Regions from separate parts of the Streptomyces sp. NPDC006687 genome, predicted to be linked through region 2. Evidence: riboswitches for the same ligand, from Rfam matches in the RefSeq annotation. Region 2 holds a riboswitch; each other region holds the start of a gene.

Region 1 (10,286 bases), on a different contig from region 2:
GCACCTACTACGCGCCCAACAACGCCGTCCTGTCGGTCGTGGGCGACATCGACCCCGAGCGCACCCTCGCCTGGATCGAGAAGTACTTCGGCAGCATCCCGGCGCACGACGGCAAGCAGCCGCCCCGTGACGGCAGCCTGCCCGAGATCATGGGCGCCCAGCTCCGCGAGGAGATCGTCGAGGAGGTCCCGGCCCGCGCGCTGATGGCGGCCTACCGGCTCCCGCACGACGGCACCCGTGAGTGCGATGCCGCCGACGTGGCGCTGACGATCCTCGGCGGCGGCGAGTCCTCCCGCCTGCACAACCGCCTGGTCCGCCGCGACCAGAGCGCCGTCGCGGCCGGCTTCGGCCTGCTGCGCCTGGCCGGCGCGCCCTCCCTGGGCTGGCTGGACGTCAAGACCTCCAGCGGCGTCGAGGTGCCCGCCATCGAGGCGGCCGTCGACGAGGAGCTCGCCCGGTTCGCCGCCGAGGGCCCCACGGCCGACGAGATGGAGCGCGCGCAGGCGCAGCTGGAGCGCGAGTGGCTGGACCGGCTGGGCACCGTCGCCGGCCGCGCCGACGAACTGTGCCGCTTCGCGGTGCTGTTCGGTGACCCGCAGCTGGCCCTGACGGCCGTCCAGCGCGTCCTGGACGTCACCGCCGAGGAGGTGCAGGCCGTGGCCGCGGCCCGGCTGCGCCCGGACAACCGCGCGGTGCTGGTCTACGAGCCGCTGCCCGGCGCCGCGGACACCGACGAGAGCGACGAGAGCCACGAGAGCGAGGGGGCGGAGCAGTGAGCGACACCGCAGCCGTCACGATGACCTTCCACCCGCGTCCGCAGGCCGGTGAGGCCACGCCGTGGGCCTTCCCCGCCCCCGAGCGCTCCACCCTCGGCAACGGCCTGACCCTGCTGCGCTGCCACCGCCCCGGCCAGCAGGTCGTCGCGGTCGAGGTCAACCTCAAGGCGCCGCTGGACGCCGAACCCGAGGGACTCGACGGCGTGGCCACCATCATGGCCCGCGCCCTGTCGGAGGGCACCGACAAGCACTCCGCCGAGGAGTTCGCCGCCGAGCTGGAGCGCTGCGGCGCCACCCTCGACGCCCACGCCGACCACCCCGGCCTGCGCGTCTCCCTGGAGGTTCCCGCCTCCCGCCTGGCCAAGGCGCTCGGGCTGCTCGCCGAGGCGCTGCGCGCCCCCGCCTTCGACGAGGGCGAGGTCGGCCGCCTGGTGCGCAACCGGCTCGACGAGATCCCGCACGAGCAGGCCAACCCCCAGCGCCGCGCCGCCAAGGAGCTCTCCAAGGAGCTCTTCCCGGCCTCGCTGCGCATGTCCCGCCCCCGCCAGGGCACCGAGGAGACGGTCGCCCGGATCGACGCCGCCGCCGTACGCGCCTTCTACGAGGCCCACGTACGCCCCTCCACCACCACGGCGGTGGTCGTCGGCGACCTGACCGGCATCGACCTGGACGCCGTCCTCGCCGACACCCTGGGCGCCTGGACGGGCGACACCGCGGCCCCCCGGCCGGTGCCGCCCGTCACGGCCGACGACACGGGCCGCGTGATCATCGTTGACCGGCCCGGCGCGGTCCAGACGCAGCTGCTGATCGGCCGGATCGGGCCCGACCGGCACGACATCGTCTGGGCCCCGCAGGTCCTCGGCACCTACTGCCTGGGCGGCACCCTGACCTCCCGTCTGGACAAGGTCCTGCGCGAGGAGAAGGGCTACACCTACGGCGTGCGCGCCTTCGGCCAGGTGCTGCGCTCCACGGCGGACGGCAAGGGCGCCTCGATGCTCGCCATCAGCGGCTCGGTGGACACCCCGAACACCGGTCCGGCGCTGGAGGACCTGTGGCAGGTGCTGCGCACCCTCGCCGCCGAGGGCCTGACGGACGCCGAGCGCGATGTGGCGGTGCAGAACCTGGTGGGGGTCGCCCCGCTGAAGTTCGAGACGGCCGCCTCGGTCGCCGGGACGCTGGCCGACCAGGTGGAGCAGGAGCTGCCGGACGACTACCAGGCGCGGCTGTACGCGCGGCTGGCCGAAACCGGTACGGCGGAGGCCACTTCGGCGGTCGTGAGCGCCTTCCCGGTGGACCGGCTGGTCACGGTCCTCGTGGGCGACGCGGCGCAGATCGAGGAGCCGGTGCGGGCCCTCGGCATCGGTGAGGTCACCGTCGTCGGCAACTGACCGGCCGATGGCCGTCAACTGACCAACGGCCGGAGCGTTTTCGGAGGGGCCCGGTGGAGCGTCCACCGGGTCCCTCTTTGTCCGTTTGGTGGTGTGGTTTCAGGTATGCGGTGTGGCGTACGCAACAAATTAGCTCGTCTGTTTGGCGATTGACTGATGATCCGCCTAGCGTCATGCGTGCTGTCCGTCAGTTGTGCCAGCCGCACCCGCGGCACCGGGCAGCGATCGCCGAGTCCCCGTCAGGCGCGAGCCTGGGGAGCCGGGGACCCACAGTCCCTGGGGTGAATCGGACCGCCTCGCCAGAGGGGGGCCGTAGGAGACCTTCCTGCTCCGAACCCGTCAGCTAACCCGGTAGGCGAGAAGGAAGGAAAGGATCACCCCCTCCATGGCGTTTGGCAGTCGTGCAGCCGGCTCCGGTTCCGGTAAGCACCGTGGTTCGAGCCGTCTGAGCCGCAAGACCGCCGGGTACGCCGGCATCGCGGCCCTCGCCACCACGGGCGTGGCGGCCACCCTCGCGGCCCCCGCCTTCGCCGCCGACACCCACGGCGGCCCCTCCTTCGAGGACACCGGCGCCCTGAACGCCGTCGTCGTCGCCGACGGCCTCCAGGACGACATCGAGGTCCAGGCCGCGACCCAGCAGAGCGCCGCCGAGGCCGTCGCCGCCCAGGCGCAGGCCGAGGCCGACGCGAAGACGCGCGCCCAGGAGGCGAAGCGCATCGCCGAGGTCAAGGAGAAGGCCGAGCGCGAGGCCGCCGAGAAGGCCGCCCAGGAAGAGGCCCGCAAGCGCCTCAACACCTTCGTGGCCCCGGTCGACAACTCGTACGTCAGCACCCAGTACGGCGCGGGCGGCGGCATGTGGTCCTCCGGCAGCCACACGGGCATCGACTTCCACGCCGACGAGGGCACCTCGGTCCACGCCGTCGGCGCGGGCACCGTCGTCGAGGCCGGCTGGGGCGGCGCCTACGGCAACAACATCGTGATCCGCCACAACGACGGCAGCTACACCCAGTACGGGCACCTGATGTCGCTGAACGTCTCCGTCGGCGAGACCGTCACCGCGGGCCAGCAGATCGGCCTGTCGGGCTCCACCGGCAACTCCAGTGGCCCGCACCTGCACTTCGAGGCCCGCACCGGTGCCACGTACGGCACGGACATCAACCCGCTGGCCTACCTGCGCCAGCACGGTGTCGGCATCTGACCCCACTTTTGCGCGAGAAGGCCCCGGCTCCCCGAGCCGGGGCCTTCTCCGTTTCTCCGCCTTTGTTTACGGCCGTTCTCGGAAATCCCCGCGCATTGTCATAGAGTCGCAGGGGCGGTGTGCCCGATTCGGAACGAAACCCAGCGGAGGTCCGGCCTTGCGTATTCCGGCGCACGCGGTGTGCACAGCCATTCGCGACGATATCGTCTCCGGTTTCTTCGGGCCGGGCGGCCGGCTGACCGAGGAGGTGCTCGCGCGCCGGTACGGGGTCTCGCGGGTGCCGGTGCGGGAGGCGCTGCGCACGCTGGAGTCCGAGGGGTTCGTCACCACGCGGCGGCACGCGGGGGCGTGTGTGGCCGAGCCGAGCGAGCAGGAGGCGGCCGATCTGCTGGAGCTGCGCGTGCTGCTGGAGCCCCTCGCCGCCTCGCGGGCGGCCCGGCGGCGGACCGAGGCGCACCTGAAGGTGCTGCGGGGGCTGGTGCGGCTGGGCCAGGAGCGGGCCAGGCGGGGCCAGGGGGAGGACCTGCGGGCGCTGGGGGGCTGGTTCCACGAGACCCTGGCCCAGGCGTCCGGCAGCCCGGGGCTGATCGCCCTGCTGACGCAGACCCGGCGCAAGATCGCGTGGCTGTACGAGGTGGGCTCGCCCGCCCGGCCGGTGGACTCCTGGGCGGAGCACGGGGCGCTCGTGGACGCGGTGGCGCGGGGGGACGCGGAGCGGGCCAGGGCGGTGGCCGCGCTGCATGTGGAGCGGGCGGCGGCGGTGTTCCGGCCGCGGGTGAGGGAATGGCAACATGCCGTAAACACCGGGAGTGGCCGGAATTAACGCGGGACGCGTATAAAAGGGGGCGCGCCATAATTCCCCCAGGCCGGGGTGCCGCGTTTTTCGGCCAATTCCGCCGAGGCGGATTTCCTGCCGGATTCCGGCGGGCCGCGCGGCCGGCCGTAACGACGAAACCGCGGCCCCCGTGTCATGGGGCCGCGGCTTCGGTGAAGGGGTCAGACCGTTTCGGGGAGTTCTTCCAGGCCCTCCGCGACCAGCTTCGCCAGGCGGTCCAGCGCCACGTCGGCGCCCTCCGCCTCCGACGCCAGGACGACCTCCTCGCCGCCCTGGGCGCCCAGGCCCAGGACCGCCAGCATGGACGCGGCGTTGACGGGCTCGCCGCCCGCCTTCGCGATGGTCACGGGGACGCCGGAAGCGGTCGTCGCGCGGACGAAGATCGACGCGGGACGAGCGTGCAGGCCCTCGGCCCAGCCGACGTTGACACGGCGCTCTGCCATGGTGATGCCCTTCAGGTTCTCGCGGTTGTCTAGACCAGTCTCTCACGCCACCCGGAATGCTCGGGCCGCCCCTCGGCCCTCCTCAGCTTTGCACCGATGTGCCCCAGCGTGCCGGATTCCCGGCCTCCGCGCCGCCCGGCCTGTCGGAGGCGTCCGGCCACCGGCCGGATCCTGCGCTTAGGCTGACCCCATGACCACCGCGTCGGACCCCTCGTACCCGGCCCACTGGGAAGCGGACGTCGTGCTGCGCGACGGCGGAACCGCCCGGATCCGGCCCATCACGACCGAGGACGCCGGGCGGCTGGTCAGCTTCTACGAGCAGGTCTCGGACGAGTCGAAGTACTACCGCTTCTTCGCCCCCTACCCCCGCCTCTCCGACCGCGACGTGCACCGCTTCACGCACCACGACTACGTCGACCGCGTCGGCCTCGCCGCCACCATCGGCGGGGAGTTCATCGGCACCGTCCGCTTCGACCGCATCGGCCCCGACGGACGGCCCGCCTCCGCCCCCGCCGACGAGGCCGAGGTGGCCTTCCTCGTCCAGGACGCCCACCAGGGCCGCGGGGTCGCCTCCGCCCTCCTCGAACACATCGGAGCCGTCGCCCGGGAGCGGGGCATCCGCCGTTTCGCGGCCGAGGTGCTGCCCGCCAACACCAAGATGATCAAGGTGTTCACGGACGTCGGCTACCAGCAGAAGCGCAGCTTCGAGGACGGTTCCGTCCACCTCACCCTCGACCTCGAACCCACCGCCGAGTCCCTCGCCGTCCAGCGCGCCCGCGAACAGCGCGCCGAGGCCCGGTCCGTCCAGCGGCTCCTGGCCCCCGGCTCGGTCGCGGTGATCGGCGTCAGCCGCTCCGGATCCGGCGTGGGTGCCGCCACGCTGCGCAACCTGCGCGACGGGGGCTTCCACGGACACCTCTACGCCGTCAACGAGGCCCGCGCCCCCGGCATGGAGGGGGACCTGCTGGACGGGGTGCGCGCCTACCGCACCGTGGCGGACATCGGGGCCCCCGTGGACCTCGCCGTGATCGCCGTCCCCGCCGGACGGGTGCCGGACGCCGTCGCCGCCTGCGGGGAGCACGGGGTGCAGGGGCTGGTGGTGCTGTCGGCCGGGTACGGGGAGAGCGGCCCAGCGGGGCTGGCCCGGCAGCGCGAGCTGGTGCGGCAGGTGCGCTCGTACGGGATGCGGCTCATCGGGCCCAACGCCTTCGGGGTGATCAACACCGCGGCCGACGTCGAGCTGAACGCCTCCCTCGCCCCCGCACCCGCGACCGCCCGGGGGCGGATCGGGCTGTTCACGCAGTCGGGGGCCATCGGGATCGCCCTGCTGTCCGGACTGCTGCGGCGCGGCGAGGGTCTGTCCTCCTTCGTGTCCGCCGGCAACCGGGCGGACGTCTCCGGCAACGACATCCTCCAGTACTGGTACGAGGACGAGGCCACCGACGTCGCCCTGATGTACCTGGAGACCCTCGGCAACCCCCGCAAGTTCACCCGCCTCGCCCGCCGCACCGCCGCCCTCAAGCCCCTGGTCGTCGCCCTCGGCGGCCGCCACACCCCCGCCGGGCACGTCGTCACCGGGACCCGGCTGCCCGAGGCCACCGTCTCCGAGCTGATGCGGCAGGCCGGTGTCATCCAGGTCGACACCGTCACCGAGCTCGTCGACGTCGGGCGCCTGCTGGCCGGGCAGCCGCTGCCGGCCGGACCCCGCGTGGCCATCCTCGGCAACTCCGAGTCCCTCGGGGTGCTCACGTACGACGCCTGCCTGACCGAGGGGCTGCGGCCGGCGCCCCCGCTGGACCTCACCACCGCCGCCACCCCCGAGGACTTCCGCGCCGCCCTCACCGCCGCCCTGGCCTCCGATGACTGCGACGCCGTCGTGGTCACCGCCATCCCCTGGGTCGGCGAGCGGGCCCTGGCCGACGACCTCGCGGAGGCGCTGCGCCAGGCCGTCGCCGAGGTGCCCGGCAAGCCCGTCGCCGTCGTCCACGTCGAGCTCGGCGAGCTGGTGGAGGCCCTCTCCGCCGCCCGGGCCACCGCCCCCGCCGCCACCCAGCCGCCGCCGGCACCCGCGCCCGCCGGCGCCCCCCGCGACCGCGCCCCGGCACCCTCGGGCACCCCCGCCCCCGGGGGTCGGATCCCCGCCTACCCGGCGGCCGAGCGGGCCGTGAAGGCCCTCGCCGAAGCCGTCCGCCACGCCCAGTGGCGCCGGGCCAACGCCGACGCCGGTCACGTCCCCGAGTACGAGGACATCGACGAGAGCGGCGCCGCCGCCCAGCTCACCGCCCTCCTCGCCGGCGTCCCCGAAGGAGCCGCGCTGACCCTGGACGAGCCCGAGGCCCGCGAGCTGCTCGCCCGCTACGGCATCCGCGTCCTGCCCACCCTCCCCGCCCCCAGCGCCGACGCCGCCGTCCGCGCGGCCCGGATCCTGGGCTACCCCGTCGCCCTCAAGACCACCGCCCCCCACCTGCGCCACCGCGCCGACCTGGGCGGCGTACGCCTCGATCTGACCACCGAGGCCGAGCTGAGGCGCTCGTACGAGGAGCTCACCGAGGCCCTCGGCAAGCCCGCCGAACTGCTGCCCGTCGTCCAGACCATGGCCCCGCGCGGGGTGGACACCGTCGTCCGCTCCGTCGTCGACACCGCCGCCGGCGCCGTGCTCTCCTTCGGGCTCGCCGGGGTCCCCTCCGAACTGCTCGGCGACACCGCGCACCGCCTGGTCCCCGTCACCGACCGCGACGCCGCCGGCCTGATCCGCTCCCTGCGCGCCGCACCCCTGCTCTTCGGCTGGCGCGGCAGCGACCCCGTCGACACCCCCGCCCTGGAGGAGCTGCTCCTGCGGCTGTCGAGACTGGTGGACGACCATCCCGAGGTGACCGGGATCTCCCTGGAGCCGGTCGTCGTCGCCACGGAGGGCCTGTCCGTGCTCAGCGCCACCGTGCGCGTCGCCCACCCGCCCGCCCGCACCGACCTCGGGCCGCGGACCCTGCCCAGCTACTGACCGACGGGCAGGTAGGCGGACCCCGTACGGGCCTTAGGATGGACCTCATGGCGAAATCCGGTACGACGACCCAGGGGCTGCGCGCGGCGATCGAGCGCAGCGGCTACTACCCGGCCCTCGTGGCCGAGGCCGTGGAGGCCGCGGTGGGCGGCGAGCCGGTCTCGTCGTACGTGGTCCACCAGGAGACCACCTTCGACTCCAACGAGGTCCGCCGGCACGTGACCGTGCTGGTCCTCACCGACAGCCGGTTCATCGTCAGCCACACCGACGAGCAGGCCGCCGACGCCGGGTCCCCGTCCCCGTACGCGACCACCTCCACCGAGTCGGTCAAGCTCAGCTCGATCTCCTCCGTGGTGCTCAGCCGCGTCGTGGCCAACCCGGAGTTCTACACCCCCGGCCGGCTGCCCCGCGAGGTCGTCCTGACCATCGGCTGGGGCGCGGTCTCGCGCATCGACCTGGAGCCCGCCGCCTGCGGCGACCCCAACTGCGACTCCGACCACGGCTACACCGGCAACTCCACCGCCGACGACCTCAGCCTGCGCGTCAGCGAGGCCGGCGACGGCCCCGAGACGGTCCGCCAGACGCTGCTCTTCGCCCAGGCGCTCTCCGAGGCCACCGCGGCCACCACCCGCTGATGCCGTACTCCGCGCCGCCGAGCTGGCCGGGCGATCCGGAACCGCTCGACCTCGCCGGGGCCCCGGTCCCCGAGTACGGCACCGGCTCGCTCGCCGACCTGCTGCCGACCCTGGCGGCGGGCCAGGGCGTCCCCGGCCTCACCGCCGGGATCGCGGAGCTGACCCCGGCCGACCGCAACTGCGTCTTCCTGGTCGACGGCATGGGCTGGGAGCAGATCAAGGCCCACCAGGAGTACGCCCCCTTCCTGGCCTCCCTGCTCGCGAGCTCGCGCGGCGGCACCGGCCGGCCGCTCACCGCCGGCTTCCCCGCCACCACGGCCACCTCCCTGGCCTCCGTCGGCACCGGCCTGCCGCCCTCCCGGCACGGCCTGCCCGGCTACGCCGTCCGCGACCCGGCCTCCGGCCGGCTGATGAACCAGCTCCGCTGGCAGCCGTGGACCCCGCCCAAGCCCTGGCAGCCGTACCCGACGGTGTTCCAGCTCGCCGACGCGGCCGGAGTGCACACCGCCCAGGTGTCCGCGCCGAACTTCCAGACCACCCCGCTCACCCAGGTGGCCCTCAGCGGCGGCACCTTCCACGGCCGGATGACCGGCGAGGACCGGATGGACCTCGCCGCGATCCAGCTCGCGGCCGGTGAGCGCTCCCTCGTCTACACGTACTACAGCGAGCTCGACGGGGCCGGACACCGCCACGGCGTGGACTCCGACGCCTGGCGCGGCCAGCTCATGTACGTCGACCGGCTCGTGCAGCGGCTCGCCGAGCAGCTGCCGCCGCGCACCGCGCTGTACGTCACCGCCGACCACGGCATGGTGGACGTCCCCTTCGACGAGGACTCCCGCATCGACTTCGACGAGGACTGGGAGCTGGGCGCGGGCGTCGCCCTGCTCGGCGGCGAGGGCCGCGCCCGGCACGTCTACGCCGTCCCCGGCGCCGAGGCCGACGTACTGACCGTATGGCGCGAGGTGCTCGGCGACCGCTTCTGGATCGCCGGCCGCGAAGAGGCCCTGGACCGGGGCTGGTTCGGAGCACCGGGGGAGTGCGACGAGCGGGTCCTCGGCCGGATCGGCGACGTGATAGCCGCGGCCCAGGCCGATGTCGCGATCACCGCCTCCCGCAACGAGCCCAACGAGTCGGCCCTCACCGGTATGCACGGCTCCATGACGGCGGCGGAACAGCTGGTCCCCCTCCTGGAAATCCGCACCTGACCGTCCCACCGCCCCCCTGTCCCCTCACGGCCCACGACCTGAAAGGCCCCGTACTTCCCATGCCCGAGCTGGTGTTCTTCTCCGGAACGATGGACTGCGGAAAGAGCACACTGGCTCTCCAGATCGGCCACAACCGCTCCGCCCGCGGCCTCCAGGGCGTCATCTTCACCCGGGACGACCGGGCGGGCGAGGGCAAGCTCTCCTCCCGGCTCGGCCTGGTGACCGAGGCGGTCGAGGCCGCCGAGGGCATGGACCTGTACGCGTACCTGGTGGAGCTGCTGTCCAAGGGCGGCAAGGCCGACTACGTGATCGTGGACGAGGCGCAGTTCCTCGCGCCGCAGCAGATCGACCAGCTGGCCCGCATCGTCGACGACCTCGACATGGACGTCTTCGCCTTCGGCATCACCACCGACTTCCGCACCAAGCTCTTCCCCGGCTCCCAGCGGCTGATCGAGCTCGCCGACCGGATCGAACAGCTCCAGGTCGAGGCCCTGTGCTGGTGCGGCGCCCGCGCCACCCACAACGCCCGCACGGTGGACGGGGTGATGGTCGTCGAGGGCGCCCAGGTGGTGGTCGGCGACGTCAACCGCCCGGCCGGGGAGGTCGGCTACGAGGTCCTGTGCCGGCGCCACCACCGCCGCCGCCTGACCTCCGCCTCGGCCCACGCCGCGAGCCTCTCCCCGGACGTCCTGCCCGTCAACTCCGCCTGACGCCATCCGGCGCGGACTTCCGCAACTCACGGTGACCTGGTGCTCGGGGGAGCTGAGCGGGAGGTGCCCGTCCTACCTTCGTGGGGTGACGACCGCCG
Region 2 (10,286 bases):
GTTGTCCCGGGTGACGTCCACGGAGCCGCGCGGCGGGGACGGCGGCCAGGGCTGGTCGGGGTCGGCCGGGACCTCGTAGCCGAGGACCTGCGCGGCGCGCAGCGCGACGCGGGTGTGCCCCTCGGGCGAGAGGTGGAGGCGGTCGGCGTCCCAGGCGCGGCGGTCCTGGACGGACTTCAGCGACCAGAGGTCGAGCACGGGGCAGCCGTAGCGGTCGGCGATGGACCGGACGTGGGCGCTGTACGTCGCGACCTTGCCCCGCAGGTGCTTGAGGACGGGCACGCCCCGGGTGTCGAAGCCGGTGGTGATCATGACGAGGCCGACGGCGCCGGTGAGGTCGGCCACGGCCGCCTCGAAGCGCTCCGCCACGTCGTCGGGGTCGGTGCCGGGCCGGATGATGTCGTTGCCGCCGGCGCAGAAGGAGACGAGGTCGGGGGCCAGTTCCTTGGCCCGCGGAACCTGTTCCTCCACGATCTGGTCGAGCACCTTGCCCCGTACCGCCAGGTTCGCGTACCGGAAGTCGTGCTCGTCGCGCTGATCCGCCAGGAGTACGGCGAGCCGGTCCGCCCAGCCGAGATAGGAATCCCCGGGTCCCGGGTCTCCCACGCCTTCGGTGAAGCTGTCCCCGATCGCCGCGTACGAGCCGATGGTCTTGAGTGTCGTCTTCGTCGCTGCCACGGGAGCCCATCCTTCACCCCCGCCGCCCACCTACGCCAACGTAATGAGGGCTTGACGGACCGTGATCTATACCACGCGGGAGATAAGGAATAAGTACACGCGGGGCCGGGACCCTCTCGGGTTCCGGCCCCGCGTGTTCCGGAGCTCGCCGCCGGAGCGGCCGTCAGATGCTGACGCCCTTGGAACGGAGGTAGGCCAGCGGGTCGATGTCGGAGCCGTAGGACGGCCCGGTGCGGATCTCGAAGTGCAGGTGCGGGCCGGTCACGTTGCCGGTGGCGCCGGAGAGTCCGATGGTCTGGCCGGCGGTGACGGTCTGGCCGGCCGAGACGGACAGCTGGGACAGGTGGCCGTACTGGGAGTACTTGCCGTCGGCGTGCCGGATGACGACCTCGTTGCCGTAGGCACCGCCCCAGCCAGCGGAAACCACGGTGCCGGCGCCGACGGCCCGGACGGTGGTGCCGGTGCTCGCGATGAAGTCGACGCCGGTGTGGTAGCCGGAGGACCACATGGCGCCCGGCGTGCGGTAGCCGGTGGAGATGCCGCCGCTGACGGGGGCGACGAACCCGGAGGCGCTCGCGGGCGCGGACCCGGCGGCGGGCGCGGACTGCTGCGTCGTACGGGAGCGGACGGCGGGTCCCTTCGGCGCCGTACGGGCCGGGGAGCCGGCGGAGTCCGGCGCCTCGGCGGTGTCCTCGCCGGGAGCGGCGGGGGCCGGCTCCTCCTCGGCCGGCGGAGTCCCGGTGGAGGTCTCCTCGGCGGGCGCCTCAGCCGCCTTCGGGGCGGGGGCCGCACCCTGGCCGCCGAGGGTCAGGCGCAGGCCGGGGTGGATGAGGGAGGGGTCGTCGCCGACGGCGTCGCGGTTGTCCGCGTACAGCTGCTGCCAGCCGCCGGACAGGCCGCGCTCGGCGGCGATCGTCGAGAGGCAGTCGCCGGTCACGACCGTGTAGACGGACGGGGCGGCGGCCGGGACGGCGGCGGGGACGGCCGTCCGGACCGCCGCGGGCGCCTGAGCGGGGGCGGCGGCCTGAGCCGGGGCGGCCTGGGCGCCGGCGGCGCCCATCAGCGGCAGCGCGAGGGCCGCACCGCCGGTCCCGGCGACGGCGAGGCCGCGGGATATGGAACGGGACTTCGGACGGCGGTGCTTACCCTTTCCGGGCATGGCGAATTCCTCTCCGGCGCCTGCGAGGTGAGCTGTCGGGTTCGGACTGGAGATGTCCGGCCGCACGGGTACGGCTTCACCCCGAGCCGCACCGGAATTGATCCGGTACGGCGGTCTTCCTGGTTCCCCCGCTCCTGCCGCGCGTCGTTGGTCGGGTGCGGTTCCGGGCGGCGGCAGGATTCGGCGGTCCGCCCGGAGTGTTCGCGAAGGTAATCCAGCGGGGGCCCGGGCAACAAGCCGTGAATTCCCTGACGCAATAGCAGGTATGAGGGATCAGCTGAATTCCGGTCACCCTGCGTCCCTTCCGGAGCGGCAACGGCCGTCCCGGCATGGGAATTCGGATTTCGCGATCAGGCACGCTCGGTCACCGTATGATCTGGCTCACGCCCACCCGGCCCAACCTCGCGTTCAGCCATGGCAAGTTGGTTCCAACCCGACCAATTCGGACACGCGGCACACCGCGGAGGAGTACACGTGACCCAGCAGATACCGCAGGACCTTCCGACGGACCCCGAACCCCTGCCCCGGATGACCGGAGTGCGCAATTTCCGCGATGTGGGCGGTTTGCCCACCACCGACGGACGGAGGGTCAGGACGGGACGACTATTCCGAAGCGGACATCTGGCACATGCCACCGAAAAAGATGCGGAATTCCTCTCCTCCCTCGGCCTGCACACCGTCTTCGACTTCCGCAACAGCTCCGACCTGCTGGTGGAGGGCCCCGACGTCGCACTGCCGGGCGTGCGCAACGTGAACATCCCGCTCTCGGACCCGGCCGACGGCGGGGAGTTCTGGCGGATCGTCCGCGAGGGCGGCCTCGACCAGCTCCGCGGGCTGCTCGGTGAGGGCAGGGCGGCCGCCCGGATGGCCGCCTCCTACCGCGAGATGGTCCGCACCCGCACCGCCGAGCACAGCCGGGTGGTGCACGCCCTCGCCGAGGACAGCGTGCCGGCGCTGCTGCACTGCGCGGCGGGCAAGGACCGCGCCGGACTGTCGGTCGCGGTCACCCTGCTCGCGCTCGGGGTGGAGCGCGAGGCGATCACCGCGGACTACCTGGAGTCGAACGCCCCGCACAACCGCTACCGGCTGCGCCGCGCCGACGACGTGCCGCAGGCCCGCTCCCCCGAGGTGAGCGAGCTGGTGGCGCCGCTGTTCGACGCCCGCGCCGAGTACCTGCTCGCCGCCTACGGGACCATCGACACGCACTGGGGCGGGGTGGACCGCTACCTCACCGAGGGCCTGGGGCTCACCCCGGCGACACGGGAGCGGCTGCGCGAGCGGCTGCTGGACTAGGTCGGGTGCCGGGCCCCGGCGGACCGGGGCCCGGGACCGTCAGCGGTTGGCGACGGCCTGTTTCACCAGGGTCCGGCCGAAGTCCCACATCAGCGAGCCCCCGCCGTGCGCCTCGTCCATGACCGCGCGGAAGGCGCCGACGAACCGGTCCACGTCCGCCTCGTCCACGATCAGCGGCGGGATGAGCTTGATGACCTCCAGGTGGTCCCCGGAGACCTGCGTGAGGATCCGGTGCCGGTTGAGCAGCGGCACCACCACCATCTGCGCGAACAGCCCCTTGCGGGCCGCCTGGAGCATCGTCCAGCGGCCGCGCAGGGCCAGCGAGGACGGGCGGCCGAACTCGATGCCGATCATCAGCCCGCGGCCGCGCACCTCGTGGAGCATCTCGTACTCGTCCACCAGCGCGGCCAGCCGCCCGCGCAGCAGGTCGCCCATGGCGCGGGCGTTGGCGACGACGTTCTCGTCCTCCATCACGTGCAGCACCGCCAGTCCGGCCGCCATCGCCTGGGCGTTGGAGCCGAAGCTCGCGGAGTGCACCAGCACCCGGTCCATGGACGAGTACACCTTCTGGAAGATCCAGTCCTTGCCCAGGGTCGCGCCGACGGGCACGTACCCGCCGGAGAGGGCCTTGGCCACGCACACCAGGTCCGGCTCCACGCCCGGTTCGTTCTGGTACGCGTAGAAGTCCCCGGTCCTGCCGAGGCCGGTCTGCACCTCGTCGGCGATCAGGAGCGCCTTGTGCCGGTGCAGGAGCTCCTGGGCGGCGCGCAGGAACCCGGGGGGTGCGGCGTGCACCCCCTTGCCCTGGACCGGCTCGACCACGAAGGCGGCCACATCGCCCCGGCGCAGCTCGCGCTCCAGGGCCTGGAGGTCGCCCAGCGCGATCCTGGTGTCGGGCAGCAGCGGGGCGAAGCCGTCACGGAAGCCGCTTTCGCCGTTGACGGACAGGGAGCCGGTGGTGAGCCCGTGGAAGGCGTGGTCGCAGTAGAGGATCCTGGGCCGGCCGGTGGCGTAGCGGGCGAACTTCAGGGCGGTCTCGACCGCCTCGGTGCCGCTGTTGCCGAAGAAGACGCGGTCCAGGTGGGGGCTGTGGGTGAGCAGCTTCTCGGCCAGCAGCCCGGGCAGCGGCTGGCAGTCGAAGCGGGTCAGGTCGGCGAGCTGGGCTTCGAGGACCTCGTGCAGGGCCCGGCGGACCACGGGGTGGTGGCGGCCCAGGCCCATCACCCCGAAGCCGGCGAGCATGTCGAGGTAGTCGTTGCCCTCCTCGTCCCAGAAGTGGGCTCCCTCGGCGCGTACGTAGACCTTGTCGAAGCCGATGGTGCGCAGCATGCGGGGCAGCTGGTGGTTGAGGTGGCGGGCGTGCAGCTCGTAGCGCTCCCCGCCGCGCTCGGCGAGCAGCGCGGCGAGGTCGAACCCCTTGCCCCCTGGCCGGGGCGTCGTCATGCCGACGCGTCCCTGTTCCCGCCGACCGTCTCGCGGGCCGCGCGCAGGGACTCCTTGAGGGAGCCCATGGTGGCGAGGACGGCCGTGGGCTCGTAGCCGCAGTGCGCCATGCAGTTGGCGCAGCGCGGGTCCTTGCCGCGGCCGTACTTGCTCCAGTCCGTGTCCTCCACCAGCTCCCGGTAGGTGGGCACGTACCCGTCGCTCATCAGGTAGCAGGGGCGCTGCCAGCCGAAGAGGGAGTAATTGGGAATGGCCCAGGCCGTGCAGGGGAAATCGGCCTTTCCTTCCAGGAAGTCCAGGAAGAGCGGGGAGTGGTTGAGCCGCCAGCGGCGCCGGTTGCCGCCCGCGAAAGCCTTCTTGAACAGTTCCCGGGTCTGTTCCACACCCAGGAAGTGTTCCTGGTCAGGAGCCTTTTCGTAGGCATAGGCGGGCGAGATCATCATCTCGTCGACCTTCAGCTCGTCATTGAGGTAGTTCAGCACCTCGATGACGGTCTGCGGGGTGTCGGTGTTGAAGAAGGTGGAGTTGGTGGTCACCCGGAATCCGCGCCGCTTGGCCTCCTTGATCGCGGCGACGGCCTCGTCGAAGACGCCCTCCTTCGCCACGGACTCGTCGTGGCGTTCGCGCAGTCCGTCGATGTGCACGGCGAAGGCGAAGTACGGGGAGGGGGTGAACTTCTCGATCTTCTTGCGGAGCAGCACGGCGTTGGTGCAGAGGAAGACGTACTTGCGCCGGGCCACGAGCTGCCGGACGATCTCGTCGATCTGGGGGTGCATCAGGGGCTCGCCGCCCGCGATGGACACCATGGGCGCGCCGGACTCCAGGACGGCGCCGACCGCCTGGGCGACGGGCATGCGCTGCTTGAGCACCCCGGCCGGGTGCTGGATCTTCCCGCACCCCTCGCAGGCCAGGTTGCAGGCGTAGAGCGGTTCCAGCTCGACGATCAGCGGGAACTTCTCGCGCTTGCGGAGCTTCTGTTCGAGAAGATAGGTCCCGACCCTGATGGACTGTCGCAACGGCATGGCCATCTGGTTCACCTCCTGGGAAGCAGCAACGAACGGTGCCAGTCATGGAAAGCGGGTAGTACGGCACGCAGGACACGGAAGGCAGATATTCCACCGCGGACCGTGCCGATACGGACGAGCTCGTGCTCCGGAGCGTCCACGACCACCCGGACGGCCGCAACCGGGCGGCCCGCCCCGGAGGCGGTCCACAAGGTGGCCGCGGACTCCATGTCGACCGCGAGGGCGCCGGAGGCGCGCAGCTGGGCGCGCTCCTGCCCGCGCACGACGTGGTCGGAGCCGGTCAGTACGCCGGTGTGCACGGTCCGCCCGGGGACGGCGCGGGCCAGTGCCTCGGCGAGCAGGGCGGTACCGGTGCAGGCGACCGGCCCGCGGGGGTCGCGGGTCTCCTCGGCGAGGACGAGGTCCCCGGGGTTCATTCCGGGGACGAGGCCGGCGCAGAAGCCGGTGGCGAGGACGGCGGCCCCCTCCATCCCGGGCCGTCCCAGGGCCCGGGCCACGGCCCGGTCGGCGGCGCGCGGCCCCATGCCGGTCCGCAGCACCGTGCCCCCTGCGGCGGAGCGGCCACCGCCGCGCAGGGCCGCCCGCTCGATGCGCAGGGCGCAGGCGATCAGCAGCGGCGGGGCGGTAGGGGCCGCCCCGGCGGGCATCAGACCTCCTCGGCCGGGACCGGTGCGGCGGCCGTGGCCCCGCCGGTGCGCCGGGCGGCGGCGTCCGGGGCGAAGGGCTCCCCGTACAGGTAGCGGCCGAGGGCCGTCAGCGGGAACACCTGCCGGTAGAGGTGGTAGTTGATGGAGAAGTCCCAGGGGAATCCGGTGCCGGTGAAGTACGGCTCGTCCCAGGTGCCGTCGGCCCGCTGGGTCCGCACCAGGTACTCCACCCCCCGCCGGACCGCCTGGCCCTCCCGCTCCCCCGCCGCGAGCAGGGCCAGCAGCGCCCACGCGGTCTGCGAGGCGGTGGAGGCCCCCTTCCCGGCCCAGGAGCGGTCCCGGTAGGAGCGCTGGTCCTCGCCCCAGCCGCCGTCCTCGTTCTGTACGGACTCCAGCCAGCCGACGGCCCGCCGGACGGCGGGGTGGCCGGGGGCGATCCCGGCGGCGGTGAGGGCGGGGACCACCGAGCCCGTCCCGTACACGTAGTTGGTGCCCCAGCGGCCGAACCAGCTGCCCTCCGGCTCCTGTTCGGCCAGCAGCCAGGCGATGCCGCGCCGGGCGCGCGGGTCACCGGCCTTGCCCTCGGCGGCGAGCATCTCCACCACGTGGGCGGTGACGTCGGCCGAGGGCGGGTCGATGACCTCCCCGAAGTCGCAGAAGGGCAGCCGGTTGGGGAGGGGGCTGGTGTTGTCGGCGTCGAAGGCGGCCCAGGCGCCGTCCCTGGACTGCATCCCGAGGGTCCAGGAGGTGCCGCGGGCGATGGCCGCCTCCACCTTCGCCGGTTCGGGGTGGCGGATGCGGCGCAGGGCGAGGACGACCTCGGCGGTGTCGTCGACGTCGGGGTAGGTGTCGTTGTGGAACTCGAAGGCCCAGCCTCCGGGGGCGAGTCCGGGCCGGCGCACCGCCCAGTCCCCGCTGCGCCGGATCTCCTCGCCGAGCATCCAGTCGGCGGCCTTCACCAGCGCCGGGTGGTCGGGCCGGACGCCCGCGTCGGCCAGGGCGATGGCGGCGAGGCAGGTGTCCCACACCGGGGACTGGCAGGCTTCGACCATCCGGGCGCCGTCCTCGCGCCATACGGTGAAGCGGTCGAGGGACTCCAGGCCGGCCCGCATCACCGGGTGCCCGAGGTCGTAGCCGAGCAGGTGCAGGGCGATGACGGAGTACACGGCGGGCGGCTGGATCCCGCCCCAGCAGCCGTCGTTCTCCTGGCGTTCGACGATCCAGCGGGCGGCGGCCGCCATGGCCGCCTTGCGCAGCCGGCGCGGGGCGAAGCGCCGGTAGAGGTGCAGGGCCTTGTCCATCCGCTGGAAGGCCCCGTCCCAGCTGTTCAGCGGGGCCTGTGGCCGGGCGGGGTACGGGTCGCGGGCGTCGGCGTGGAGCTCGTCGAGGGCGAAGGGGGCCGGGCGGACGGGCCGCAGCGCGGAGACGACGGTCAGCGGGACGATCGTCTGGCGGGCCCAGCAGCCGAAGTCGTAGATGTTCAGCGGCATCCAGGACGGCAGGAAGACCAGTTCGGGCGGGAGTTCGGGCAGGTGCTCCCAGCTCCACCAGCCGAAGAGGGCCAGCCAGATCCGGGTGAAGACCCGGGCGGAGGCGATCCCGCCCTGTGAGCGGATCCAGGCCGAGGCGCGGGCCATGTGCGGGGCGTCGGGGCGGTCCCCGGCCAGGCGCAGCGCGACGTACGCCTCGATGGTGGCGGAGAGTTCGGGCGGGCCTCCGTGGAAGGTGGCCCAGGTGCCGTCGGGCCGCTGCTCCCCCCGGATGAAGAGGGCGGCGGCCCGGGTGGTGGCCTCGTCGCGGATGCCGAGGAACTGGCGCAGCAGCAGGTCCTCGGCGTCCATGGTGACGTTGGTCTGGAGGTCGCCCTTCCACCAGCCTTCCGCGTCCTGCCGCTCCAGCAGGTCGCGGACGGCCCGGCCGGTGGCCTCCCGGGCCGCCTCCAGCAGTCCTGCGCCCCCGCCGGACGGCCCTGCGCCGGACGGGCCCGCGGGCACGGCGGACGGGCCCGCGGGCACGGCGGACGGCCCTGCGGGCACGGCGGAGATCACCACCGTGCCGTCGTCGTGTCGCGGATCGGCGCCGCCGGTGATCGCACCGCCGCCGTCGGTCGTCGCTGTCATGGCTTCCCCTTCGTACAGTGCGTCGGCTGTGCCCGGGTCTGCCGTCGGCCGGGGACGCTCTAGGAGAGCTCCCCGGCCGGCGACTCGCGATTCATATCCACTTTCCGGCGGAGATCACCTCTTGCGCACGACGACGAAGTCGGCGAGGGCGACGAGCTGCTCCCGCACCCGCTGGGGCATGTCCACGTCGTCGAGGGCCCGCACCGCGATGGCGTGCTGGCGGCGCGCCTCGTCGGCGGTCCACTGGCGGCCGCCGGCGGCCTCGATGAGGGCGGCGCGGTGGGCGAACTCCTCCTCGGAGAAGTTCTCGAAGTCGTTGCTCTTGGCATCGGCCGCGAGGAGCCTGGCGAGCTCCTCACAGGCGGGACCACCTGCGGCGAGGGCCGCGACGACGGGCAGGGACTTCTTGCGCTGGCGCAGGTCGCTCCAGGTCTGCTTGCCGGTGGCCCCGGGGTCGCCCCAGATGCCGAGCAGGTCGTCGACGGCCTGGAAGGCGAGGCCGAGGTGGTAGCCGTACTCCTCCAGCTTGTCGGCGGTGCGGTCGTCCGCGCCGCCGAGCACGGCGCCGATGGAGACCGCGCACGCGAGCAGGGCTCCGGTCTTGTTCCCTTCCATCTCCAGGCATTCTCGAACGCTGACGCGCTCGCGGTGCTCGTAGGAGATGTCCTGCGCCTGGCCGTCGATGAGCTTGCGGCTGGCGGTGGTCAGCCGGCGGGTGGCGCGGCCGGCCTCGACGGTGCCGAGTTCCAGCAGCACCTCGTTGGCGAGGGCGAAGAGGGCGTCGCCGACGAGGATGGCGAGCGCCGGGCCGTGGACCTTCCAGACGGTGTCGCGGTGGCGGCGCTGCTCGTCGCCGTCCATCAGGTCGTCGTGCAGCAGCGAGAAGTTGTGGACGAGTTCCACGGCGACGGCGCCGGGGATGCCGACCTCGGCGGCGGCGCCCGCCGCCTCGGCGGAGAGCAGGGCGAGGGCGGGACGGACGGCCTTGCCGCCGTCACCGTCGGCCGGGTTGCCCTCGGCGTCGATCCAGCCGAAGTGGTAGGCGGCGACGGTGTCCATGGGCGCCGCGAGCCGGTCCACCGCCGCGCGGAGCACGGGGGTCGACAGCGTGCGGCCGCGTTCGAGGAGGGCGAGGGTGTCGGCCTTCTCCGCTCCCCCGCCGGCCGTGCCCGCGCCGGCATCCGTGTTCTCGACAGCCGGGTTCCCCGGGTTCAATGGCTCTCCTCTGGTTCCTGTACCTGTGGTGCTGGTGGTGCTCGTGGTGGTCGTCATACCGCCTCCTGCAGAGGATGTTCGCGGGGGCGGCCGAGAGCGGCGAGCGCCGCGTGTGCCGCGCCGAGGCCGCTGCGGACGGCGCCCTCCATGGTCGCGGGCCAACCGGTGGCGGTCCACGCACCGGCGAGAAAGAGCCCCGGCGTGTCGGTCCGGGGACCCGGGCGCAGCCGGCCGACGCCGGGGCTGGGGGCGAAGGTGGCGGTGCGCTCCCGGGTGACGAAGAAGTCCCGTACCTTCGCGCCCCGGGCGGCGGGCAGCAGCCGCTCCAGTTCGGGCAGGTACTTGGCGCGCAGGACGGAGACGGGCTCGTCGATGTCGTCCTGGGCGGCGGACTGGGACAGCGCCAGGTACTGGCCGCCGTCGGTGAGTCCGGAGGAGTCGGTGCGGTCGAAGACCCACTGGACGGGGGTGCCGAGGGCGGCGAAGAAGGGCTGCCGGAGCACCTTGCGGTCGTAGACGACGTGGACGTTGAGGATGGGGGCGGTGCCGATGTCGAGGAGCTTGTCGGGGTCGGCGAGGGCGCCGGGGGGCAGCAGGCCGTGGGCCTCGCGCTGCGGGACGGCGAGGACGACGGTCGCGGCGTCGAGGGACTCGCCGTCGGTGTCGACCCGCCAGCTCCCGTCGTCGCCGCGGGTGACGGCGGTGA
Region 3 (10,286 bases), on a different contig from region 2:
CGCAGGACCGCCCGGGCTCCGCGCAGGAGGTCTACGAGGCCCTCGCCCCGCTGCTCCCGGCGCCCGGCAGCCGTCCCGTGGCCGGCCCCCTCGACCCCACCCGGCCGTTCCTGCGCCCGCAGGCGCCCTGGCCGGACCGGCCGGCCGCCGCCGTCCCCCCGATGCCGGCCACCGCACCGGCCCCGGCCCGGCCGGACATCCCCGGAGCGGTGGACGAGGCGCGCAAGCTGCTCGACCAGGGGCGGCTCACCCAGGCCGTGGACATCCTCGGCGGGATCCTCCCGGCGGCCGCCGCCGAGCACGGGGAACGCTCGCCGGTGGTGCGCAGCCTGCGCAAGCAGTACGCCGCCACGCTCATGGACGACGGCCAGTACCGCCGCGCCCTGCCCGAACTGAGGCGCCTCGCGGACGAGTTCCCAGCCGGGGACCCGCAGGCGCTGCGCTTCCGCTACGACGCCGCGCAGTGCCTGGAGCAGCTCGGCGAGCCCGCCGCGGCCCTGGCGGAATACCGGTCGCTGCTCCCGCTGTTCGAGAACCACTACGCCAACCCGGACCCGGGCCTGCCGCTGGAGGTCCGCCGCCGGATCGCGCACCTGCTGCTCTCCCTCGGGGACCGCGCGGCCGCCCACGACACCCTGCTCCGGCTCCTGTACGACGCGGACCGGGTGCACGGCCCGGCGCATCCGCTCCCGGTGGAGATCCGCCGGACCCTGCAGTGGCTGGGCCAGGTCCGCTGACCCCACACCGGCCCGGCCCGGGCCCCCTCAGCCGCGCCGGACGCGCGCCAGCAGCTCCGGGCGGCGCCTGAGCACCGCCAGGGCGGCCACCGTCAGCGCCGACAGCACCGCCAGGCCCGTGCCCGCCGCCAGCCCCGGCGGGGTGAACCCGCAGTGCAGGGTGGTGGTGCGCCCGTCCAGCGGCACGGCCAGCAGCCCCAGCCGGGCCCCGGCCGGCCGGCCGTCGCAGCTCCAGCCCGCGACGGCCGGTACCGCGACGACCGCGGTGCCGGTGCTGCCCGCCGGCAGGGTCGCCGTGAAGTCCGCGTCGCCGGCCCGGACCGAGGTGGCGGCCGGGCCGCGCAGGGCGGCCACCGCCGCGGTGAGCTTCGAGCGGTCCAGGCAGGACAGCGCCCACCGGGCGGGGGCCGGGCGGTCGAAGACCAGCTTCGAGGCGCTGCCGTGCGAGCGGCCCAGCGGCTGGAGCGCCGCCCGGTTCTTCGGCGGGCTGCCGTTCAGCCGGAAGGGGCGGCCGTCCGCGAGGCGGGCCGTCGCGTTGTACTCGGGCGCCCACAGGAAGGCGTCGGTCCCCGTCCGGCAGACCCCGGGCACGAGGGGGTCCTCGTACACCTTCGCGCCCAGCAGCAGCTCCTGGTTGGCGAACGGGGACTCGCCGAACTCCGGCGCCGGGCCCGCGGGCCGCACGGTGACCAGCGGCAGCGCCTCACCGCGGGCGATCTTCCCGTCCGGCTTCAGCCGCGCGCCGACCGAGAACAGCGCGTCCGTCACCGGATTGTCCAGGCTCTGCACGCTGCGCCCCCGCGAGGTCCAGCCCGCGCCCAGCGCCACCATCGTGCGGGTGAACACGTCCGGGGTGTGGCTGCTGTAGTAGGAGCCGCCCTCCCCGCCCAGCAGCAGCGGGTCGTTGCCCGACAGCGCGGGCCGGCCCGCGTCCGTGCGGTACGCCGGCCAGCCGTCGGCCCGGGTCAGGGCCCGCTCGCGGGAGGTGCTGGCGTGGGTCCAGGAGGGGTAGTCGTCCAGCCCCGCCAGCTTGCCCTTGTGCCCGTACGCCGTGGTCGCGGCGGCCTGCGCCACCAGGGCCGCCGCCAGTACGGCCGCCGCCGGCAGCAGCAGCCGCCGGTGGCGCAGCGCCCACCAGGCGCCCGCCGCCAGGGCCAGCCCGCCGCTGAACAGGGCGTAACCCCAGCCGGTGACCAGCGCGCTGCCCGCCCCCGCGCACGCCGCGGCCGCCGCCAGCAGCCCGGCCCCGCCCGCCAGCGCCCGCACCCCGTACGGCCCGGCGGCCAGCCCCGACCAGGCGGCGATGACCGCGATCCCGGCCAGCACGAAGGTCTGCCGGTACGGGCTGCCGTTCGGGGTGGCGAAGACGTGCCAGGCCAGATGGGTCGGCGCCCACTGCAAGGACAGCAGCACCGCCGCCACCAGCCCCGCCCACCACAGCCGGGTGCGCAGCGGCAGTGCCCGGTGGAAGGGCAGCGCCGTCACCAGCAGCAGGGTGCCCGTACCGATGAACACGGCGGGGGAGTTGAAGGAGTACGTGGCCGGCAGCAGCCGGGCGAACAGGTCCGGCCAGGGCGCCGGGGAGAACTCCTTGGACCAGCCCGGATACGCCTGCCGGGAGCTCAGGAACAGCGGCAGCAGCAGCGGCGCCGTCAGGGCCATGCCGAGCACGGTCGTCACCGCCGCCCGTCCGACCACCCGAAGCCGTACGCGCGCCCCCTCCCGGGTGAGCACCACCCGCACCACGAGCACCAGCGCCGCGCCCAGCGTGGCCATATAGGCGGTGTAGAAGTTCGCCGTCCAGCAGACGGCCACCACCCCCACCCCCAGCAGCGGCCGCCGCCCGCGCAGCGCCCACTCGCCGGTCAGGCACAGCAGCGGGAAGGCGATCAGCCCGTCCAGCCACATCGGGTTGTACGCGGCCTCGATCACCGACCAGCCGCACAGCGCGTACGAGGCCCCCAGCAGCCCCGCCGCCCACCACGGACCCGGCCGCTGGGACCGCAGCAGCCAGGCCATCGCGGCGGCGGCGGCCGCCATCTTCAGGACGGTGACGGCGTACACGGCGAGGTCGATGTCATGCCGCGGGAAGAGAGCGACCAACGGGGCGAAGGGGCTCGACAGGTACGTGCCGTAGTCCGCCAGGAAGCCGGTCCCGTACCCGGACTGCCAGTTGAACAGCAGTCCGCCCCGCGCCCGCCCGTGCAGCAGGTCCCACAGGTGCGCGTGGAAGGGCACGAACTGGTTGCCGAGGTCGTTGACGCTGCGGTGGCGGGGCCCGTACGGGAAGACCCGGGCGACGGCGTCCCCGGAGCACACGGCCACCGTCGTGACCAGGGCGGCGAACGCCGAGCCGAGCAGCCCCGGGCGGCGTCCGGAGCCGCGTGCGGGGGCCTGGGCGGGGCGCTGCGGGGTGTGGTGCGGGGCGAGTTGAGATGTCGACATGGTGGAACGACCTTCGCAGGAACGCGGAACTCCGCGATGGCCGGGGGGTGAACTCGTACCCCGACACCCTGGGAATCGTTGGTCGAACCGGTGGCTCGGGCCACCGTGACTGCATACCATCGATCACCGCACGGCCTTGTGCACCGACGCACAATCACCCGGCCCTGGAGGCTCCTTTGCACCGTCGCACAGCGCTCTCCGTATCCGCCGCCCTGCTCGCGGCGGCCCCCCTGCTGGCCGCCTGCTCGGGCGGGACCCGTCCCGGTACCGCGGCCGTCGTCGGCGGCGAGCGCATCACCACCTCCGCGCTCCAGGCCCAGGTCAACGACGTCCGCACCGCGCAGAACCGTTCCGAGCAGGGGGCGCGGCTGATCGGGGCGACCGCCGGGCTGGAGCGGCTCAAGCTCAACAAGATGATCCAGAGCGCGGTCCTGGAGCGGGCGGCCGACGACGCCGGGCTGAGCGTGAGCCCCAAGGAGATCGAGGACGTCCGCAAGGCGCAGCTCCAGCAGGTCGGCGGCGAGAAGGCGCTCGCCGCGGCGGCGCTGGAGCAGGCGCAGCTGGCCCCGGACCAGATCGACGCCGACACCCGCTTCAAGCTGCTGCGCGACAAGCTCTTCGCGCACTACGGCAGCCAGGACAAGGCGCTGGTGAAGCTCGGGGAGGCCGCGAAGGCCCTGCACATCGAGGTCAACCCGCGCTACGGCCGCTGGGACGAGAAGCAGATCCTGCTCGGCGACCAGCAGACGCCGTGGATCACCCAGCGGACGATGCCCGAGGCGGCCCCCGCCGGAGCCTGACGCCCGGGGGCGGGGGTAGGTTCGGAGGGTGACCGACCACACCGCCGAACCCGTCCCCGCCGCTGGATCTCCTCGTGCCGTTCCCGACGCCGTTCCGGCCGCCGTTCCCGGAGCCGTTCCCGACGCCGGGCGGATCGTCCTGCTGACCGCCAGCCACCGGGTCGCCCCCGGACTGCTGTCCTGGCCGGCCTGGCAGGTCCTGCACGCCGCGGACCGGGTGCTGTGCGCGGACCCGGGTCACCCGCAGCTCCCTTACCTGCGCGAAGCCGGGGTGGAGGTGGCGCGGGAGGCCCCCGACGCCGCCGCTCTCGTCGATGCCTGCGCCGGGGGCCGCACCATCGTGGTGATCCCGTCCGGCGAGGGCGACCAGCGGCTGACCGACGGTCTGGCCCGGCTGGCCGGCTCGGGCCGGGTGGCCATGCCGGACCTGGAGCTGCTGCCGGGTTCGTACGATCTGCCGGGGGCGCGGCTGCTGGACCTCGTACAGGTGATGGACCGGGTGCGCCGCGAGTGCCCGTGGACCTCCCGGCAGACGCACGAGGGGCTGGTGAAGTACGCCATCGAGGAGGCGTACGAGCTGGTCGAGGCGATCGAGGACGGCGACCGGGAAGCGCTGCGCGAGGAGCTGGGGGACGTGCTGCTCCAGGTGGTCTTCCACGCGCGCATCGCCGAGGAGGGCGGTGAGGGGGAGGACGCGGAGCCCTTCTCCGTCGACGACGTCGCCGGCGACCTGGTCGACAAGCTGGTCCGCCGCCACCCCCATGTCTTCGGGGACGCGACGGCCGAGTCCCCCGAGGACGTCAGCGCGCACTGGCAGGCCACCAAGGCGGTCGAGAAGCAGCGGGAGTCGGTCACCGACGGGATCCCGCTGGGCCAGCCCGGACTGGCGCTCGCGGCGAAGCTGGCCGGCCGGGCCCGCGCGGCCGGGCTCCCGGTGGACATCCCGCGCGGCGAGGGCATCGGCTACGAACTGCTGGCGCTCGCGGCGCGGGCCGAGGCGTCGGGCACCGACCCCGAGACGGCCCTGCGCGCGGCGGCCCGCGCCTACCGCGACGCCATCCGGGCGGCGGAACACCTCGACCCGTAGCCCCGGCCCGTCCCGGACCCTGCCCGGCCGTCACCGCGTGCGGGGTGAGCGGCGGGGGCCGGGATACCGTCGGCGGGTGCATGAGCAGACCCCCGACACCGCCCCCGCCCTCTTCGGCTGGGAGTTCGCCACCGATCCCTACCCCGCCTACGCCTGGCTGCGCGAGCACGCCCCGGTGCACCGGGCCACGCTGCCCAGCGGGGTCGAGGCGTGGCTGGTGACCCGGTACGCCGACGCCCGTCAGGCCCTCGCCGACCAGCGGCTGAGCAAGAACCCGGCGCACCACGCGGAGCCGGCGCACGCCAAGGGCAAGACCGGGATCCCGGGGGAGCGCAAGGCGGAGCTGATGACCCACCTGCTCAACATCGACCCCCCGGACCACACCCGGCTGCGCCGGCTGGTGTCGAAGGCGTTCACCCCCCGCCGTGTCGCGGAGTTCACCCCGCGGGTGCAGGAGCTGACCGACCACCTCATCGACAAGATCGTCGAGAAGGCCGGGACCGCGGAGAAGGGGGAGGCGGACCTCATCCACGAGTTCGCCTTCCCGCTCCCCATCTACGCCATCTGCGAGATGCTCGGCGTCCCGCGCGAGGACCAGGACGACTTCCGCGACTGGGCCGGGATGATGATCCGCCACGGCGGCGGTCCGCGCGGCGGGGTCGCCCGTTCCGTGAAGCGGATGCGCACCTATCTCGGGGAACTCATCCACCGTAAGCGGGACGATCTGGGCAATGACCTCATCTCTGACCTGATCCGGGCGAGCGACCACGGCGACCACCTGACGGAGGCCGAGGCCACCGCCATGGCCTTCATCCTCCTGTTCGCCGGCTTCGAGACGACGGTCAACCTCATCGGCAACGGCGTCCACTCCCTCTTCATGAACCCCGGCCAGCGCGTCCGCCTCCAGGACTCCCTCGCCGCGGGCGAGACCGCGCTGCTGGAGACCGGGATCGAGGAGCTGCTGCGCTACGACGGCCCGGTGGAGCTGGCCACCTGGCGGTTCGCCACCCGGCCGCTGACCCTCGGCGGGCAGGAGATCGCCGTCGGCGACCCCGTCCTCGTCGTCCTCGCGGCGGCCGACCGCGACCCGGCCCGCTTCACCGACCCGGACACCCTCGACCTCTCCCGGAGTGACAATCAGCACCTCGGATACGGGCACGGAATCCACTACTGCCTCGGCGCCCCGCTGGCCCGCCTGGAGGGCCAGACGGCGCTCGCGACTTTGCTGAAGCGTCTGCCGGATCTGGAACTTGCCGTTCCCCCCGCGGACCTGCGCTGGCGCGGCGGACTCATCATGCGGGGCCTGCGCACCCTCCCCGTCCGCTTCACAGTCCCGAACGTCCGGGACGGGCGCGAAGCCCGGTGAGGCGCCCGGCGGGGCCGCGGAACTGACCGGAATTCAGTCTTCGGCCGAACTTGTGACATCCGTTCGAAGGCGGCTAGGTTCTGCCGTTACCCCGCCGTTATACGAAAGGTGCAGCCTCATGCTTCCCGGGAACGGCCGCCACAGACGCCCCCGTCAGGTCCCCGCCCTCGTCGTCACAGCAGGAGTGACGGGCTCGGCCCTGGCCCTGCCGCTGCTCGCCGCCACCGGCGCGAACGCGGCCGACACAGCGACGTGGGACAAGGTCGCCGACTGCGAGAGCGGCGGCACCTGGAGCGCCAACTTCGGCAGCGGGGCCTACGGCGGGCTGCAGTTCACCCTGGAGCAGTGGAAGAACGCGGGCGGGCTGGAGTACGCCGAGCGCCCCGACCTCGCGAGCCGCTCGCAGCAGATAGCGGTCGCCGAGCGGGTGCTGGCGTCCCAGGGCCCCGAGGCGTGGCCGCTGTGCTCCGCCTCGGCGGGGCTGTCGAAGAACGGGCCGAAGGCCGACGTGGACACGGGCACCTCCAAGACCCCCGGGCCCGTCGGCTCCACCCCGACGCGTCCGGACTTCTCGGTGCCGGCCACCGGCGGGGACGGGCCCTCCACCGACTTCGGCGCGCCCACCCCGGCGCCCGGTACGCCGGCCCCCGGCGTGCTGCCGGACTACCCGCTCGGCGCCGTCAGCGGACTGCCCGTCATGCCCGAGCCGGACTACACCGTGCCGTCCACCCCGACCACCGGCCCCACCCCGACGCCCGCCACGCCGACGCCCACCAGCCCGGCGAACCCGGGCAACCAGGGCAACACCAACAACCCGGGCAACACGGGCAATTCCAGCAACCCGGCCGACCCGACGGCCCCCGCCACCACCCCTGCCACCCCGGGCGGGGCGACGCCCACGGTCCCCGCCACCCCGGGCGCCACCCCCTCCGCCTCCCCCACTCCGGCCGCCGGGGCCTCGGACGGTGGCGGCAAGCACCGCGGCCCCGCCGCCCTGGAGGTGCCGGCCGCCCCTGGCACGGCGTCAGCCGCCGCCCAGGACCCCACGTACACGGTGAAGCCGGGCGACAGCCTGACGGCCATCGCGGACGCCAACGGGCTCAAGGGCGGCTGGACCGCCCTCTACCAGGCCAACGAGCACGTCATCGGCACGGACGCGGACCTCATCAAGCCCGGCCAGAACCTGGATCTAACCAAGGAATAGGGGTAGTTCGGGCACCGATTATGGGCTGAATGTCCGTTATCGGAAAGTGAGACATGCATCTCTTCAGGACAACTGGCGTGTCTCGTTCCGGAACTTCCGCAAACCCCGTTCCGACCTGCGCAAACGTGCTCTTGAGGAACGCAAGTAGGCCGGTTTCTCCCCAAAATCACACGTTGAACATCGGGGAGAGACCTGTCTACCTTCTGAGTCGCCCGCCACCGCGGGCTCCTTCGACCGCATCGCCGAATCCTGCCGGCGGCCGGAGGGAACAGTCGTCGCGCAAGCGCCGTTGGCAGGAGCGGGGGAACCAAGGTAGGCGCCGGGAAAGGCCGTTGAGAGACGGCCCGCTGTACCGGCTTGGGGTGAAGACGCGCAACTGCGCGGCCGGGCAACTCATCCGCCCGAACCCGACAGCTCACCTCGAAGGCGTCGGTGAGGAGAACTCCATGCTGCTTTCCGGCAAGGGCAAGCACCGCCGCGGCTCCAAGGCCGTCCGTATCGTCACGCTCGCCGGTGTCGCCGGTGTGGCCGTCGCCGCCCCGCTGATGGCGGCCGGCTCCGCCAGCGCCGCGACCGTCTCGGAGTGGGACAAGGTCGCCTCGTGCGAGTCCGGCGGCAACTGGTCCATCAACACCGGCAACGGTTACTACGGCGGCCTCCAGTTCTCCGCCTCCACGTGGGCCGCGTACGGCGGCAAGGCGTACGCCGCGCAGGCCAACCAGGCCACCAAGTCCCAGCAGATAGCCATCGCCGAGAAGGTCCTCAAGGGCCAGGGCAAGGGCGCCTGGCCGTCCTGCGGCGTCGGCCTGTCCAACTCGGCCTACAACGGCGGCGGCTCGACCACCACCCCGGCCAAGCCGAAGCCGGAGACCAAGCCGGCCCCGGCCAAGCCCGCCCCGGCGAAGCCCTCCGCCCCGAAGGCCGACACCGAGACCAAGAGCACCGGCTCCGGCTCCGGCTGGACCCCGTCCAAGCCCGCCCCGGCCAAGCCGTCCGCCCCGAAGACCCAGACCCCGGCGACCGGCAACGGCTCGTACACGGTCCGGGAGGGCGACACCCTCGGCACCATCGCCGAGGCCAACGGCGTCAAGGGCGGCTGGGAGAAGCTGTTCGACCTGAACAAGGACACCGTCCAGGACGCCGACCTGATCTTCCCGGGCCAGAAGCTGAAGCTCAGCTGAATCCCCGCGTAACACCTGGCACCACCCGCACCACCAGGTACGGCTGAGGCATCGTCGCCCGGCGCGCATCCCGCGCGCCGGGCTTCGCCATGTCCGCGGCCAGGGCCCCCGTGCCAGGGGGCTATGTCCTGGAAGGCGGGTATTCGGACCCTTTTTCGTCCCAGGACCCGGGCGGTCGGCGGGCCCACCGCCCGGAGCCGGTTAGGCTCTAGTCGGCGAGGCCGTCCCAGGCCCCACGCCACCGCACACCCAGCGTCACATCCCAGAAGGAGATGCTCGTGCCGTCCATCGACGTCGTCGTAGCCCGGGAAATCCTGGACTCCCGAGGCAACCCCACGGTCGAGGTCGAGGTGGGCCTCGACGACGGCAGCACCGGCCGTGCTGCCGTTCCGTCCGGCGCCTCCACCGGTGCCTTCGAGGCCATCGAGCTCCGTGACGGTGACCCCAACCGTTACATGGGCAAGGGTGTCGAGAAGGCCGTCCTCGCGGTCATCGAGCAGATCGGCCCGGAGCTCGTCGGCTACGACGCCACCGAGCAGCGCCTGATCGACCAGGCCATGTTCGACCTCGACGCCACCGACAACAAGGGCTCCCTCGGCGCCAACGCCATCCTCGGCGTCTCCCTCGCCGTCGCCCACGCCGCGTCCGAGGCGTCGGACCTGCCGCTCTTCCGCTACCTCGGCGGCCCGAACGCGCACCTGCTGCCCGTCCCGATGATGAACATCCTCAACGGTGGGTCGCACGCCGACTCCAACGTGGACATCCAGGAGTTCATGATCGCCCCGATCGGCGCGGAGTCCTTCTCCGAAGCGCTGCGCTGGGGTGCGGAGGTCTACCACACCCTCAAGAAGGTCCTCCACACCAAGGGCCTGTCCACCGGCCTGGGCGACGAGGGCGGCTTCGCCCCGAACCTGGAGTCCAACCGCGCCGCGCTCGACCTCATCATCGAGGCCATCAAGCAGGCCGGCTACACCCCCGGCAAGGACATCGCGCTCGCGCTCGACGTCGCCGCGTCCGAGTTCTACAAGGACGGCAAGTACGAGTTCGAGGGCCAGTCCCGCTCGGCCGCCGAGATGACCGACTACTACGCCGAGCTCGTCGAGGCGTACCCGCTCGTCTCCATCGAGGACCCGCTCTTCGAGGACGACTGGGCCGGCTGGAAGACCATCACCGACCGCCTGGGCGCCAAGGTCCAGATCGTCGGCGACGACCTCTTCGTCACCAACCCCGAGCGCCTGGCCCGCGGTATCGAGGAGGGCTCCGCGAACGCCCTGCTCGTCAAGGTGAACCAGATCGGTTCGCTGACCGAGACCCTCGACGCCGTCGAGATGGCCCAGCGCAACGGCTTCAAGTGCATGATGTCCCACCGCTCCGGCGAGACCGAGGACGTCACCATCGCCGACCTCGCCGTCGCGGTGAACTGCGGACAGATCAAGACCGGCGCCCCGGCCCGCTCCGACCGCGTC

What was found. A riboswitch is a leader RNA that binds a small molecule or an ion and turns the genes downstream of it on or off. The one in region 2 is predicted to bind cyclic di-AMP.
Region 1: another riboswitch for cyclic di-AMP. It lies ahead of ABZ716_RS07390 (M23 family metallopeptidase); the one in region 2 lies ahead of ABZ716_RS22630 (LysM peptidoglycan-binding domain-containing M23 family metallopeptidase).
Region 3: another riboswitch for cyclic di-AMP. It lies ahead of ABZ716_RS16455 (transglycosylase family protein); the one in region 2 lies ahead of ABZ716_RS22630 (LysM peptidoglycan-binding domain-containing M23 family metallopeptidase).

The regions. Positions count from the first base shown of each region.
Region 1 is NZ_JBEYJJ010000004.1:200,060-210,345, reverse strand. It holds gene ABZ716_RS07400 (pitrilysin family protein) at 1-776, shown strand, start outside; gene ABZ716_RS07395 (pitrilysin family protein) at 797-2,164, shown strand; cyclic di-AMP (ydaO/yuaA leader) riboswitch at 2,381-2,536, shown strand; gene ABZ716_RS07390 (M23 family metallopeptidase) at 2,550-3,362, shown strand; gene ABZ716_RS07385 (GntR family transcriptional regulator) at 3,520-4,185, shown strand; gene ABZ716_RS07380 (HPr family phosphocarrier protein) at 4,359-4,640, opposite strand; gene ABZ716_RS07375 (GNAT family N-acetyltransferase) at 4,831-7,638, shown strand; gene ABZ716_RS07370 (DUF5998 family protein) at 7,686-8,273, shown strand; gene ABZ716_RS07365 (nucleotide pyrophosphatase/phosphodiesterase family protein) at 8,273-9,478, shown strand; gene ABZ716_RS07360 (thymidine kinase) at 9,538-10,188, shown strand; gene ABZ716_RS07355 (cation:proton antiporter) at 10,274-10,286, shown strand, end outside.
Region 2 is NZ_JBEYJJ010000021.1:63,022-73,307, reverse strand. It holds partial or broken gene ABZ716_RS22635 (SGNH/GDSL hydrolase family protein) at 1-678, opposite strand, end outside; gene ABZ716_RS22630 (LysM peptidoglycan-binding domain-containing M23 family metallopeptidase) at 842-1,837, opposite strand; cyclic di-AMP (ydaO/yuaA leader) riboswitch at 1,842-1,994, opposite strand; gene ABZ716_RS22625 (tyrosine-protein phosphatase) at 2,312-3,130, shown strand; gene ABZ716_RS22620 (aspartate aminotransferase family protein) at 3,170-4,573, opposite strand; gene hpnH (adenosyl-hopene transferase HpnH) at 4,570-5,601, opposite strand; gene ABZ716_RS22610 (1-hydroxy-2-methyl-2-butenyl 4-diphosphate reductase) at 5,607-6,245, opposite strand; gene shc (squalene--hopene cyclase) at 6,245-8,365, opposite strand; gene ABZ716_RS22600 (polyprenyl synthetase family protein) at 8,480-9,637, opposite strand; gene hpnE (hydroxysqualene dehydroxylase HpnE) at 9,634-10,286, opposite strand, start outside.
Region 3 is NZ_JBEYJJ010000011.1:125,552-135,837, forward strand. It holds gene ABZ716_RS16425 (serine/threonine-protein kinase) at 1-737, shown strand, start outside; gene ABZ716_RS16430 (YfhO family protein) at 765-3,182, opposite strand; gene ABZ716_RS16435 (SurA N-terminal domain-containing protein) at 3,359-3,982, shown strand; gene ABZ716_RS16440 (nucleoside triphosphate pyrophosphohydrolase) at 4,011-5,069, shown strand; gene ABZ716_RS16445 (cytochrome P450) at 5,146-6,435, shown strand; gene ABZ716_RS16450 (transglycosylase family protein) at 6,554-7,639, shown strand; cyclic di-AMP (ydaO/yuaA leader) riboswitch at 7,914-8,083, shown strand; gene ABZ716_RS16455 (transglycosylase family protein) at 8,086-8,820, shown strand; gene eno (phosphopyruvate hydratase) at 9,093-10,286, shown strand, end outside.